DNA from 3 places in the Heyndrickxia acidicola genome. Region 1 is predicted to be linked to each of the others. Evidence: predicted binding sites of a transcription regulator. Region 1 holds the regulator's gene; each other region holds the start of a gene.

Region 1 (4,803 bases):
AACTCTTTCTTTAAAACGCTCATACACTTCAGAAGGCACATAGAAGTCTTCATCAAATGTCCATTTATAAAATTCTTTTGTCAATTTCATCTCATCTTCGCCAAGCGGAGCACCATGTACTGTATGTTTTCCTGACCGATTAGGGGATCCATAGCCAATAATTGTTTTTACTTCAATCAGAGTCGGGCGGGATGTTTCCTTTTTGGCTTCTTCAATCGCATGTGCCACCGCATTAATATCATTTCCATCTTCTACACGGAGATAATGCCAGCCATAGGCTTCAAATCTTCCTTTAACACTTTCAGTAAAAGCTTTATCCAAATCTCCATCTAATGAAATATCATTTGAATCATAAAGCATAATAAGCTTTCCAAGCTTTAAATGGCCTGCTAGAGATGCAGCTTCACTCGAAATACCTTCCATTAAGTCTCCATCACCACATACTGCATATGTATAGTGATCCACTACATTAAAATGGTCTTTATTATAGACACCTGCAAGATGGCGTTCTGCCATTGCCATGCCTACAGCCATTGCCACTCCTTGTCCCAATGGACCTGTTGTAGCTTCTACACCATCTGTATGGCCATATTCCGGATGTCCTGGAGTTTTGCTCCCCAATTGACGAAAGTTTTTTATGTCATCCATACTTACATTATAACCGGATAAATGAAGCAAACTATACAACAGCATAGAGCCATGCCCTGCTGATAAAACAAAACGGTCTCGATTAAACCATTTTGAATTCTTTGGATTATGATTCATGAATTGTGTCCAAAGAGTATATACCATTGGCGCAGCACCCATCGGCAGGCCAGGGTGTCCAGAGTTTGCTTTTTCGATTGCGTCAATAGATAACGTACGTATGGTTGTGATCGCTAAATCATCTGTTTTATCAAACACTTTTCAACATCCTCTCTTCTAAAGAATTTCATTCCAGCAGGCATACACCACTGAAAGCAAGCATGTCACACTAATGATATTTTCATTATTCCTTACCATAAAAAAAGTATGTATTTAGCTGACCAAAACACAAGTACCACAGATTACAGATTCTCTTAACCAATGTATGGGCGTTTCTTTCAGCAACGAAACATACTTATAAAAATAACTCTATTAATCTTGCCAGTGGTTTTCCACTTCAGGGTCATGCTATCGGCGGGCGGTTGAAGAGCTCCGATGATTTCCCTCTTTTCTAAGCAAGAGACTCCGTATCTGCATCAAAGACTATTAGGTTCATTCCAACAATGAGCTTGAACATCGCCAAAAGAATAAAAAAACTGGAAATCATCCAGCATTCCAGTTTTCTTTACCCTATTTTTTTCGTTAATAACCATATCTTTAAAATCTTAGTGCAACTTCTTCTTTACCTGTGCTTGTCGAATTTTATCAGGCGTTACGTCTTCTCCATTCGGATCTATAATCTTCACATTCTCAATTGTATTTCTCATAGAAGAACGAAAAGTCTCTAGGTATTCTTTTCTTAATTTGGATTGTTCTTTAGCTTCTTCCTGAGTCAATCCTTCAGATTTTGCTTTTCGGGACAATTCGCTGATTCTTGATAATTTTTCCTTAGATAGCATACTCACTTCCCCCTTCAACATATAAACACGTAAACGGAAATGTTTTGAATATCGTAATGTTACTAGAAAAAGGAATAGATCGCAAGAAAAAGCCTCTCATGGTTATAGCGTATCATCATTCTTCCTGGAGTCTATAAATTCTTGATATCTCCTGTGAACAGTTGCTTTTGACACATTGTAACCAAAGCCTCTTAAAGTAGCTGCTATATCGTTAAATGTTAATCCGTTCATCCTAAGCCGGACAATTTCCTGAACAGGGAGATCTTTTCTATCTCTTCCGTTTTCATTGCCTCGGCCCTTAAGGTTTTTTTCAGGCTTATATCCGTTTTCAACCGCTCTTTTCATTCCACGCTTTATTTTAATATTGTGCAGTTTTCTTTGATATTCTTCTACCATGCTGACAATCTGCAGCACCATTGAATCAGAATCTGAAAGCTCCAATTCACCGTTTTGCGCTAAACTGTATACCTTAATTCCTTCTTTATATAAAACATGCAGCAATGCCATTTTTGCATTGCCTCTCCCTATTCTGGTTTCGTCCTGAATTAGTACAGCTTGTACATTATCTTCTTTAATATAATCAAGCATTTCAAGGATGCCTTGTCTTTCAAGGTCATAGCCGCTGGCCTGATCCTTAATTACTTTTACCACTGTAAAACCCCATTTACCAGCAGCAGCCACAAGCTCTTCGTGCTGCCTTTCCAATGATGTTTCCTGTGTATTCTTTGTCGTGCTAACCCTGCAGTATATAATTGAATTCATGATGTCCTTACTCCGTCTTCAGTGCCAATTTGTTCTGCAATTTAAATTCTTTTTTCATTTTAACAGGTATGGTAAGAATATCCCCCTCTTTAATGGTTTCACTATCAATATTGTTATGGTCCTGTACCCATTTAATAAACTGTTGTGTTGACATAGAATAATCATTTTCATAAATAGATGCAATTTCCCATATAGACTGTCCCTGTTTAACCACTACTCTTTCATAGGAGGAAGTATCGTCATTCAGTGAGAATATGACATAGATTCCAAAAAGAAATGAAATGACAATAAAAAGTATAGCATATGAATAATTCTTAATATAAGTAGTCATATAAAACACCCTTTCGAGAATGTATGTTCGCTTTGTTAAGAAAAGTATAATACGAACATTTGTTTTTAGTCAACAGTTTTTTCGAACTTATGTTTGTACTGTTCAGATATACATGTTATAATTAATTCAAAATAAAGCTGGCTAAGATACATAGGTGTATTTATAAATAAAAGATTCATAGGCAGAGACTCTCATATTAATTATGAAAACGGGGTGTAATAAATGACAAAACTTTCAAAGAGGCAGCAGGATATTCTGGAATTCATAAAACAGGAAGTAAAAGCAAAAGGATATCCGCCTTCAGTTCGTGAAATAGGAGAAGCAGTAGGCCTCGCTTCCAGTTCAACTGTCCATGGACATCTATCAAGGCTTGAAAGCAAGGGGCTTATCAGGCGAGATCCGACGAAGCCGCGTGCAATTGAAATCTTAGATTTAGAGCATGATAACATTCCTCGCCAAAACGTGATGAATGTACCCTTGGTTGGAAAGGTAACAGCCGGGCTTCCAATTACAGCAATAGAAAATGTCGAAGAGTACTTTCCGCTTCCTGAACAACTTGCTCCAGCTGACGAAAACATTTTTATGCTTGAAATTGTCGGTGAAAGTATGATTGATGCAGGTATCCTGGATGGTGACTATGTAATTGTCAGACAGCAGCAGACAGCGAACAACGGAGATATTGTGGTGGCGATGACTGAGGATGATGAAGCCACTGTAAAGCGTTTCTTTAAGGAAAAGAATTACTTCCGCTTACAGCCTGAAAACGCCACCATGGAACCCATTATTTTAAACAGTGTTTCCATTCTTGGTAAAGTAATCGGTTTATATAGACAGGCCATCCACTAATTTTGTTCTTTAATTTAATAAAAAAAATCAGGCTTCTTTAAAGAAGGCCTGATTTTTTATTTCCACAATAGTTCCACATTTTTTATTAAAGCTGGTTTAGTATAGATTGTTGCTTTACGTACAAAGAATTATTCAGTGTTGTCTGTCTTCTCAGCAATTTTTCTTAAGCTCTTCACAAGTTTTAATACTGAACATATATTTATTATGATAGTACTATGTCCAATAGCAACAAAGCTTACAAAAAGAGCCTTCATTAAATTCTCCAAATCATATTTCGCAAGATCCTTAGAAACCAGCTACAGTTAAATTTTACAATAAAAGTATCCGCATTCCCCTAGTACCCTTATGACAAATGCACATATACTGTATAAACAGAAGAAAGGTGGTGTAACATATGGGCTGCTTTGGCGGATGTAACTATGGTTACGCTTATCCAGCATATACTGGCGGAAATACTTTTGCTTTAATCGTTGTACTATTCATTTTGTTAATCATTGTAGGAGCTATTGTTTGCTTTAACTAATGTAATGAAAACCTCTAATACTTTTATTAGAGGTTTTTTTTCAAAGCTGCTCTTCAAAAACTAAGCTTTTATCTTTTTCCCATTAATTTCATAACTCATCGTAAGGGCGGCACTTAATGAGTGTGCAACCGAGCAATACTTTTCCTTTGACAATGTGATGGCACGATGAACCTTTTCTTCAGGAAGCTCACCTTCAAGTACATAGTGAATATGAATATCCGTAAATCGTTTGGGGTGTTCAGAAGCACGTTCTCCTTCTACTTCCATACTAAAGGATGAAACATTTAACCTCATCTTATCCAAAATAGAAATAATATCAATTCCTGTACAGCCTGCTAGAGCATTTAATAACATTTCTGTTGGCCTTGCCCCGCTGTTTTGCCCTCCATCCTCTTGAGAAGCGTCCATTTTCAAAAAATGTCCTGATGGCGTGCTTCCTTCAAAGGCCATTTTTCCTTTCCATTCAACACTCAGCTTCATGGATAATCAATCCCCTTTCAACAGTATTTCAGTCATTTAATTCAGTTTATTTCCTAACATGCCATTCTACAACCACTCATAATATTTCTAATTTTCTCCTTCATTAAAATGGAGATGCCGTCAAGCTTATTGCTGCTAGGCAGCTTTTCCAAAAAACATTTGCACATTATGTTTATGTATAAGTATGTTAAAGAAATTTTAGCATAGCTCATATTTTTGTACCCCAAAGTCCTCCCCATATGAGGAGGACTCTTAAATATACAAAATCTGCCCCTGCC
Region 2 (4,803 bases), 570 kb from region 1:
AGTATACAGGTACTCGTTCTGTTTTTTTATAGCTGCCTTCATAGCACGTTGTTTATGTCCTGCTGTCTTCTATATATCAAATAGTCCCCCTTACAAGGCTTTTGATAAGACTCCATTACATAAAGCTATGATTATGCTGATACTCTAAACATATCTGAATTCAAACGATGATCGGCCAAACAAAAAAGCGAATGGAGAGCATCCATTCACTTTTTTAAATCCATGTAACCTTAGGTTCTGTTTTATTTTTTATTCTTGTAATATTTGCCCGGTGCCTGTAAATCACAAATGACGCTAAGGCGAGGCCGACTATAAATAGTACCCAGTCCCCCGTGAAAATCATATTTACGAATGTGTAAACGGCTGTAAAAAGGCCAGCAATGATTGATGATAAGGATACGTATTTGGTCAGTTTAAGACATAATAAAAATACAAGAATCAATAGAATAAATAAGGGGTATGTATATCCGAGCAAGACTCCTGCAGACGTGGCAACGGCTTTTCCGCCGCGAAAACCTGCAAAAATTGGATACATATGGCCGATTACTGCAAAGAGGCCAGCTGCCAAAGGATGAAAGTGCGTGCTAAAGCTAAATATAGCAGGGAGAAGCGTAGCAAGCGTTCCTTTTAAAATATCAGCTGAAGTAACAACAATTCCTGCTTTTTTTCCGAGTACCCGAAAGCTGTTCGTACCACCTAAATTCCCGCTCCCATGCTGCCGAATATCGATACCATAAAAGAGCTTTCCAACAATCAATCCGAAAGGTATGGAGCCTATTAGATAGGCAAGAACAATAATAAGTGCATATACCATAAACAAATCTCCTTTAAAATCCCTTCATATCAGTAGGTTCTTTCATTGTATCATGCGAGAGAAAGTTTGCGTAAAGAATTTTTCTTTCCTATGGATAAATTCTTCTTTTCTTCCATCGCTACCTCCTGTACGATAGAAACAGGAGGAACAAAATGGCGAATATTCAATTAAATGAAACAGCTCCCCGATTTATCAGAGAACATCTTCTTCTTTTTGCTATCATTTTCTTTATAAGCATATTATGTGCTTCTCTATTGTTTCTATATCCTTTTGCCTCTAACAAGAAGGTTCCTTATTTTACAAAAAGTCATGAGATATTAGTGAATAGCAAACTTACAGGACAAAAAGCATTGCTTATAAAGGATCAGGTATATCTTCCTGTAATGGTTGTTCAAAACACTCTGGGGGGATGGCTTTACCCAGATTCAGGACAATTAATTATGACAACAAATCAGGATATCTTGCGTTTTCTTTATGATAAAAATGCATATTACATAAATGATCAAAAAATAAATCCTTCTTCTCCTTTAATTATTAAAAATCAACAAGGTATATTCCTATCCATTGATGTAATTAAAAAATATTATCCTTTTCGCTATCAAATCCTGAAATCGAATGGAGCGGTTTGGATTGAACAAAACGGGAATACATACTTTAAGGGCAAAATCACAACCAGGACTGCTAAAAGGGATTATTTACAGCTAAGAACAGACCCTTCACTCCAAGCTCCATATACAACCAATGTCATACCCGGAGAAAGCATCCGTATTGAAAAACAGGTGAGAGGATATGACTATATTCGGAGATCGAATGGAATCGGAGGTTATATTAAAGCTGACATTGTGGATAAGCTGCAAAAGACAGCAGTAAGGGTTTCGTTTCCAGAAGATAAATTTTCCCTGCCAAGCATTACATTGCCCATACAGTTATCATGGGAAGCCGTATACTCTAAGACTCCAGATACAAAAGAGCTTCCGAGGATGCCTGGTGTTACAATCGTTTCACCCACCTGGTTTCAATTGAAGAATGAAAATGGCGAACTTACAGACAAAGGGGATTCCGCTTATTGCATCTGGGCGAGAAAACAAGGGTATACCATCTGGCCGCTTTTTTCTAATGCTTTTAATCCGCAATTGACAAAGAATGCTTTTAATACATTTGTTAAAAGGCAGAAAATTATTACCTCACTGCTTGCTATGTTGGAAAAGTATCAATCAGAAGGACTAAATTTGGATATTGAAAATGTTAACAGAGAAGATGGCCCTCTTGTAACGGAATTTGTCAGAGAAGCAGCTGCCCGTCTGCACCGTGCTAATAAAATCGTTTCCATGAACATCACCTTTAAATCAAAAGGGAACTGGTCAGAATTTTATGAACGTCACGCGCTTTCTGAGTCTGCAGATTACCTGATTGTCATGGCCTATGATGAACATACGAAAACGATTGGAAGTGTCGCTAGTATTCCATGGGTCAGAGATAATGTAAAAGCTCTCCTAAAAGAGGTCCCGGGCGATCGGCTGATACTTGGAATTCCCCTGTATACACGGCTTTGGAAAGAGAATACGCGTAGTGGAGAGATATCATCTGCTGCTCTTACCATGAATCAGGCGAATCAGTGGGTGAAAAATCATAAGCTAAAACCTGATTTGGATAATGACACAGGACAGTATTATATTCAGTATATCGATAAAGCACATAACGAGAAATATAGTATGTGGCTTGAGGATGATTATTCTTTACGGGAGCGCGTCCAGATAGCAGAATTAAGCCATTTAGCAGGCATAGCAGTCTGGTCAAGATATTTTGCCAATGAACAAGCTTGGGCGTCTTTGAAGACATCGCTGGCTGCGTATCACCATCAGTAATTACTATACCAATAGGAGGGCTAATCAATGGCCATTCAAAATCCAGACAAAAATGAAATCAGAAACATCCTTAAGAAAGCCAAACGAATTGCTGTGGTGGGATTAACCAATAATCCAGAAAAAGCATCCTATTACGTTTCTGAAGCGATGCAGAATGCAGGGTACGAAATCATACCAGTCAATCCCAATGAGCAAGAAGTTTTAGGTGTTAAAGCTGTGGCATCTTTAAAAGAGATTGATGGGCACGTAGATATTGTGAATATTTTTAGGCTCCCTGAGTACCTGCCTGAGATTGCAAAAGAATTTGCAGAAATAAATGCAGACGTTTTTTGGGCACAGCTTGGGATAGAAAATGAAGAAGCATACCAATACTTAAAAGACAAGGGATATACCGTTGTCATGAATCACTGTATTAAAGTCGAACACGCTCTCTTGCTTTAAGGATTCAAGCAGTCGTTAAGAACTTTTGCGGCTGCTTTTTTTATGGTGAAACAAAGGATAAAATTGGAATGTAATGAAAAAGTCATTTGCTAAATCAAATTTTAAAGCTAAAATAGTGCATAGATGTTTGTTCGGGTTATGTTATAATAAAGTATTGATGTAACGAACGGATGTTTGTTATTCCTATCTCTAATCATACAAACTGTATTTTGGTTTGGATACAGAGAGAGTTGCGTATTGTTGAAAGGGGAATCTTTGTGGTCAAAAAACAGAACATAATTGAGTATAATGATGATGCTATACAAGTACTGGAAGGTCTGGAGGCTGTACGGAAACGGCCGGGCATGTATATCGGTTCCACGGATTCACGGGGGCTGCATCATCTTGTATATGAAATTGTCGATAATTCTGTTGACGAAGCATTAGCTGGATACGGAGATCATATTATCGTACGAATACATAAGGATAATAGCGTCAGTGTAGAAGATAAGGGGCGAGGAATGCCTACAGGAATGCATAAACTCGGAAAACCGACTACTGAAATCATTTTTACTGTGCTTCATGCCGGTGGTAAGTTCGGGCAAGGAGGATATAAAACAAGCGGGGGCTTGCATGGTGTTGGTGCTTCCGTAGTAAATGCACTTTCAGAATGGGTCGTTGTTACCATTAAACGTGATGGTTTTGTATATGAACAGCGTTTTATCAATGGAGGAAAACCTGAAACGACACTTGAAAAGGTTGGCAAATCAAAGCAAACCGGCACTGCAATTCATTTCAAGCCGGATCCGTCCATTTTTAGTACAACTACCTTTAATTATGATACCTTATGCGAGCGTTTGCGGGAGTCTGCCTTTCTTTTAAAGGGGCTAAAAATTGAAATCATAGATGATCGGAGCGGCGATTCCGAGATTTTTTATTATGAAAATGGCATTGAAGCCTTTGTTGGTTATTTAAACGAAGAAAAGGATGTTCTTCATCCGGTTGTGTTTGTTGAAGGTGAAGCGAATGAAATTGAAGTCGAATTTGCATTTCAATTTAATGACGGTTTTTCTGAAAATATTCTCTCCTTCGTTAATAACGTTCGGACAAAAGATGGCGGGACACATGAGGCAGGAGCAAAAACTGCGCTTACCCGCGTTATGAACGAATATGCACGTAAGGTGAGCTTATTGAAGGAACGGGATAAAAATCTAGAAGGGACAGATATTCGTGAAGGCCTATCGGCTGTAATATCCGTCCGTATTCCCGAAGAGCTTCTGCAGTTTGAAGGGCAGACAAAAGGAAAGCTCGGCACCAGCGAAGCACGTTCAGCTGTAGATGCCGTTATTTCAGAACATTTATCATACTTCCTGGAAGAAAATCCGGAAACAAGTACGTCTTTAATTAGAAAATCCATCAAGGCGGCTCAAGCACGTGAAGCTGCAAGGAAAGCGCGGGAAGAAGCGAGAAGCGGAAAGAAACGAAAAAAATCAGACAGCCTTCTTTCTGGAAAGCTCACCCCGGCGCAAACAAGAAATCCTCAAAAAAATGAGCTCTATCTTGTAGAGGGTGATTCTGCAGGCGGCTCTGCAAAACAAGGCCGTGACCGACGCTTCCAAGCAGTACTTCCGCTTCGTGGTAAAGTCATCAATACAGAAAAAGCAAAACTTCAGGATATTTTTAAAAATGAAGAAATTAATACAA
Region 3 (4,803 bases), 1.1 Mb from region 1:
GAAATTCCCTGGAAGCAAGGAACAACCGCCCGGACGATCAGCCCGCAAACAGCCCTTTCGCTTGCACTGGAATACAATGCAGCTATTCAATATCACCCTACTTACCTGGCCCCTTATTTTCAATACACTGAGAAAACTGGACAGCAGCATGAGGTTTGGTTCGAAGATGCCAGAAGTGTTCAGGCAAAATTTAATGTGATGAAGCAGTACGGTCTACGAGGCGGCAGCTATTGGGTGCTGGGCTATCCCTTTCCTCAAAACTGGGTTATGCAAGAGAGCAATTTGCTCACTGAAAAAAAGCTTTAAAAACCCTCTTTTTTTAATAAGCGACGCTGCAGCCTGCCCTCTGAAGAGGGTGACTGCAAGCTTCAGCTGCCGTCGGCTAAGCGAATGTCAGCAACCCTTTTCAATAAAATAGAATGGACCTCATCAAATTTGTCTGTTACTCTCAATTCCTGCTTGTATGGATCAGCATAATGAATCGTACCAATTACCAATTCATGCTGAAAGCCATTGAAATGAGTGATAGCTACCTCTTTATTTTTTTCCATTGCCTCTGCTGCAATTTCATTCATCCATTCGAGCTGCTGTTCATCCAGCTGCTTCGGCTGTTCATAGCTGTCCTCCTTTGCCCAGTTCCGCAGCATTTTAACATGCTCAGGAAGCATTAATGAATTCCATTTTATTCGTCCGCGATCCCGGATCATACGTCTTTTCCTCCAATTGCGTTCAGATTTTTTAAGTTTTCACATAGATTGCTGTTTTTCGTACAATGGGTGAGTATTTTTGTCCGTCTTTACGGTACCTTTTCACGCTTCAAAATTTGCATACAAAATCATTTATTTTCTTATTTTTTAGTTCAAATAACTGCAAAGCCCACGAAAAGTACCTTAGGCTTTATGTCCTCCGACTAGCGCTGCTCGCTTCCTTGCCGTTCCAGCCTCCGTATAAGAGACCGCTCTTAGTAAGGAAGCAGAACCAAAACGATTCCGAATACCGTCTACCACATAACCGAGTTCATGCTCTTTTATCCTGTTTGGATCAAACAAACTGAGCTGTATAAGGTTGTCATCTTGAATATTGGATAAGGCAATCGAAATTTGCCGGACATGCCTTCCTGTATAATGCTTCCGGAACAGCTTTAAGCATGTGCGATACAGTTCCATTGTCACATTTGTTGACTCCTGAATCGTGTGGGAGCGGTAAAACCCCCCTCCGAAATCCGATTCACTGTAGCCGAGCCCAAAGCTAATGGTTCTTCCGGCCTTGCCATGAGCGCGTGCTCTTCTTGCCACTTCCTCGCACATTTCAAGAATGACATGCTTGATTTCATATTCCTTCTTGTAATCCCTCAATAAAATTTGGCTTTTTCCAAAGCTGATCTGCCCTTCCATAATAGGAGCTCCTATATCTGATAAATCCACGCCCCATGCATGGTAATAAAGCTGATTGCCCATGACACCAAATGCAGCCTCCAGTTTTTCTAGATCATAATGGGCAAGCTGACGGACTGAAAAAATCCCCATACGGTTCAGCCTTTTCTCTATTCTCCTTCCAATGCCCCACATTTCTCTTAATGGAGAAATAGGCCAAAGCTTTTCGGGAATATCAGCATACGTCCATTCGGCAATTCCTTCTTTTTTGGCTTCAAGATCAAGACACAGCTTTGAAAGAAGCATGTTGGGGCCAATACCTATAGCACACGGCAGCTGAAATTCACGCTCCAAATCGTTTTTAATCTGAGCTGCGATTTCTTTTGCACTGCCCCACAGAAGGTCTGCCTTATCCACCTTTATAAAGCTTTCATCCACACTGTATACGTGAATCGCTTCTTTTGGTACATACCGGTTAAATAAACGCGTAATCTCAGTGGAAATCCGCAAATAAGAGGCCATTTTTGCTTCCTCCAGATGAATTCTCGGATCATCCGGAATTTCAAATAATCTGGAGCCTGTTTTTATTCCAAAATCTTTTTTCAACCGGGGTGATGCCGCCAGCACTACGCTTCCTTTCTGCTCCAAATTCCCTACAACAGCCAAATAGCAATCCAATGGATCCAAGCCGAGCATGACTGCAGAGCAGCTCGCATAAAAGCTTTTCATATCCACACATAATATTTTGTGCTGCGGCATAGCCGTATAATCTACAGCCATACTATCCACTCCTCTCGATACGAACTTTTGTTCTTATTATATTCCTCATTTTATTCGAATATACGTTCTGTATCAATCATATTTTTTTTGCAAATCCGTTACTCCTTTCCATCGTTAGTAAAACCTGTATAATAAAAAGGAGTTAGGATGAATGCTACTTTTGAACGGAGCAAGAAATAATGCAGACACAATTTACGGTAAAAATGATTCGGAAGTGCTTTGAGCAATATCAATATGAATTTGAGGTGCCCCCTTTAAGCAAAGAAGAATACGAAACTCTCTCAAAGCGGGCATTGGCTTCATTACAGGAAGATCCCGATACAAGCAACTAAAGTATTTAGCCAATGTAATCTCTGTATAACTCCAGCGCCTATGAGCAAGGCGCTTTTGCTTTCTTACGTTTCCTTTTTTTGAGCACTGCTACTGTGTAAGATACTCATAAATTACGTCATGTATATGGTCCGAACTGTTAAAATTCTATATTGAAAACTGCTCGTTTTTTAGCTCATTATTCAGCTGAGCTGAAAGGCGTGTGAAACGGAAGTTTCACACGAATGAGCTAAAAAACAACAGAACCCTTTACAAAGCCATTGATAAAAAAGACAGACAATCTGCAGCTTCAATGAGCTTGGAGCGTACAATAAAAAATCCATGCACGGATAATACCGGCATGGATTTTACTATATGAAACCTATGAATGTTTTTTTGGTAAAGACTGCCCGCTGTCCAAAACGGTGCTGCAGGCTGTCTGGCAATTGTCCTGTAAGGAGCAATGGGCACAGGCGCCCTGTTTGCTCTTTTTAAAGAACTTAAATAAAGTAAAAGCGGCATAGCCAAAAATAAGTAATCCAAGAATAATGCTTGCAGCCATCTTATCGCTCCTTTTCAGCGTTTTCTTTCAAGCAGCAAAAACTTATAAACCCAATAGCCATTTTCCTCCTTGATAAATCACCAAAGAAAGACCATAGGCAATAACGAGAGAATATCCGACCCCAAACCAGGTCCATTTCCTCGAACCCGATTCATTGCGTATTGCTGCAACTGTCGCAACACAGGGAATATACAGAAGTACAAACACCAGAAAGCTGTAGGCTGAAAGCGGTGTAAAATAATGCCCCAAAGCTCCCTGCAGAGCAGCTGTATCCGGCATGTGATAAATAATGCTCATAGTGGAAACGACTACTTCTTTAGCAAGAAATCCCGGTATTAAAGCGGCACCTGCCTGCCAAAAACCAAATCCAAGCGGAGCCAGAACAGGAGCAAGGATTCCGCCAATGAAAGCCAAAAAACTGTGATCCATATCGACTCCAAAACCGCCCGGTCCCGTATAAGAGAGCAGCCATATCGCAACAGACCCTCCAAAAATAAAGGTTCCTGCTTTGCGTACAAACCCTTTTCCTTTATCCCATGTGCTTCTCCAAAGAGTTCCCGCATGAGGAATCCGGTATGGAGGCAATTCAATCACAAACATGGAAGGATCATTTTTCATCAGGACTTTCGAAAATAATTTTGCCAATACAAGCGCAACTATAATCCCCAGCACATATAGTGAAAGGACAATGATTGCCTGATTTTTATGGAAAAAGGCGCCTACAAATAAAGCATAGATGGATAAACGTGCTGAGCATGACATCAAAGGAGTCAAAAGAATCGTCAGCAGCCGTTCTTTCGGCTGTTCAATCGTCCGTGCAGCCATAACTCCTGGTACATTACAGCCAAACCCGATAATCATGGGAATGAAAGCTTTGCCGTTTAGTCCTACACGTTCCATTACGCGGTCCATAACAAGAGCAACCCTTGCCATATATCCGGAGTCTTCCAAAAACGATATAAAGAGAAAAAGGATAAAAATCTGTGGAACAAAAACCAGTACACCGCCTACTCCTGCAACTACTCCATTCACCACCAGATCGCGAATAAAATGGCTTGTGCCGACCGCTTTGAGACCAGCCTCAATCCAGCCGCTTACAGGACCGGATATAAATGCATCAAGTGTATCAGACAAAGGGGTTCCAATCCAGTTAAAGGTTGCCGTGAACATGAGATACATAAACAGCAGGAAAATGGGTATCCCCAGCCAGCGGTTTGTCACGACTTTATCAATTTTCTCTGTCCAATTTTGCTTTAAGTTGGTGTATTCGACCTTGCTTTCTTCAATAACCTGCTCAATCCATCTTTTTCGCTGTTCGAAAATAAAACGGGAAGCAGACGGGAAATCCGTGTTATTTTTTATGCTGTTGTTTACAGCTTCCAGTATTTCATCGATCTTGCCGTGATCTGCAAAATCCTCCAGATACGTCCGGGCAGCAGGATTTCCTTCCAGCACCTGCAGTGCAAGCCAGCGTATTGGAACATCCAGCTTTTTCCCAATCAGCAGCTGAGTAATTCTCATAATTCCATTTGTAATATCCGGTCCGTATTGAATGGGCGGGACCTGGGAATGAGGCACTTGGTTTGCCGTCAGCTCTTTGATGAGCTCGCTGCAGCCCTTTCCATTCCGGGCGGTAATGGGTACAACAGGCACACTTAACTGCTGAGAAAGTGCAGCAGGATCGATACGTAATCCGCGCCTTTCTGCGACATCTATCATGTTCAGTCCAATCAGCATAGGTTTTCCGAATTCCAAAAGCTGAATGGTTAAGTGAAGGTT

Evidence for each region. The regulator LexA, encoded in region 1, represses DNA repair genes until DNA is damaged. The targets are predictions, from matches to a motif close to CGAACATATGTTCG.
Region 2: a site for LexA is predicted at 3,284-3,297, ahead of parE (DNA topoisomerase IV subunit B). Genes of this name have one in related genera too.
Region 3: a site for LexA is predicted at 2,209-2,222, ahead of A5N88_RS02145 (Y-family DNA polymerase). Genes of this name have one in related genera too.

Annotation. Positions count from the first base shown of each region.
Region 1 is NZ_KV440953.1:1,542,099-1,546,901, forward strand. It holds gene tkt (transketolase) at 1-903, opposite strand, end outside; gene A5N88_RS07165 (DUF896 domain-containing protein) at 1,350-1,583, opposite strand; gene A5N88_RS07170 (YneB family resolvase-like protein) at 1,686-2,345, opposite strand; gene yneA (cell division suppressor protein YneA) at 2,353-2,676, opposite strand; gene lexA (transcriptional repressor LexA) at 2,899-3,522, shown strand; gene A5N88_RS24240 (YjcZ family sporulation protein) at 3,917-4,045, shown strand; gene A5N88_RS07185 (OsmC family protein) at 4,106-4,525, opposite strand.
Region 2 is NZ_KV440953.1:967,287-972,089, reverse strand. It holds gene plsY (glycerol-3-phosphate 1-O-acyltransferase PlsY) at 215-814, opposite strand; gene A5N88_RS04530 (glycosyl hydrolase family 18 protein) at 967-2,679, shown strand; gene A5N88_RS04525 (CoA-binding protein) at 2,707-3,120, shown strand; gene parE (DNA topoisomerase IV subunit B) at 3,378-4,803, shown strand, end outside.
Region 3 is NZ_KV440953.1:465,985-470,787, reverse strand. It holds gene A5N88_RS02155 (glycoside hydrolase family 18 protein) at 1-306, shown strand, start outside; gene A5N88_RS02150 (YolD-like family protein) at 369-707, opposite strand; gene A5N88_RS02145 (Y-family DNA polymerase) at 891-2,153, opposite strand; gene A5N88_RS24640 (YqzH family protein) at 2,333-2,485, shown strand; gene A5N88_RS23990 (FeoB-associated Cys-rich membrane protein) at 2,845-3,024, opposite strand; gene feoB (ferrous iron transport protein B) at 3,067-4,803, opposite strand, start outside.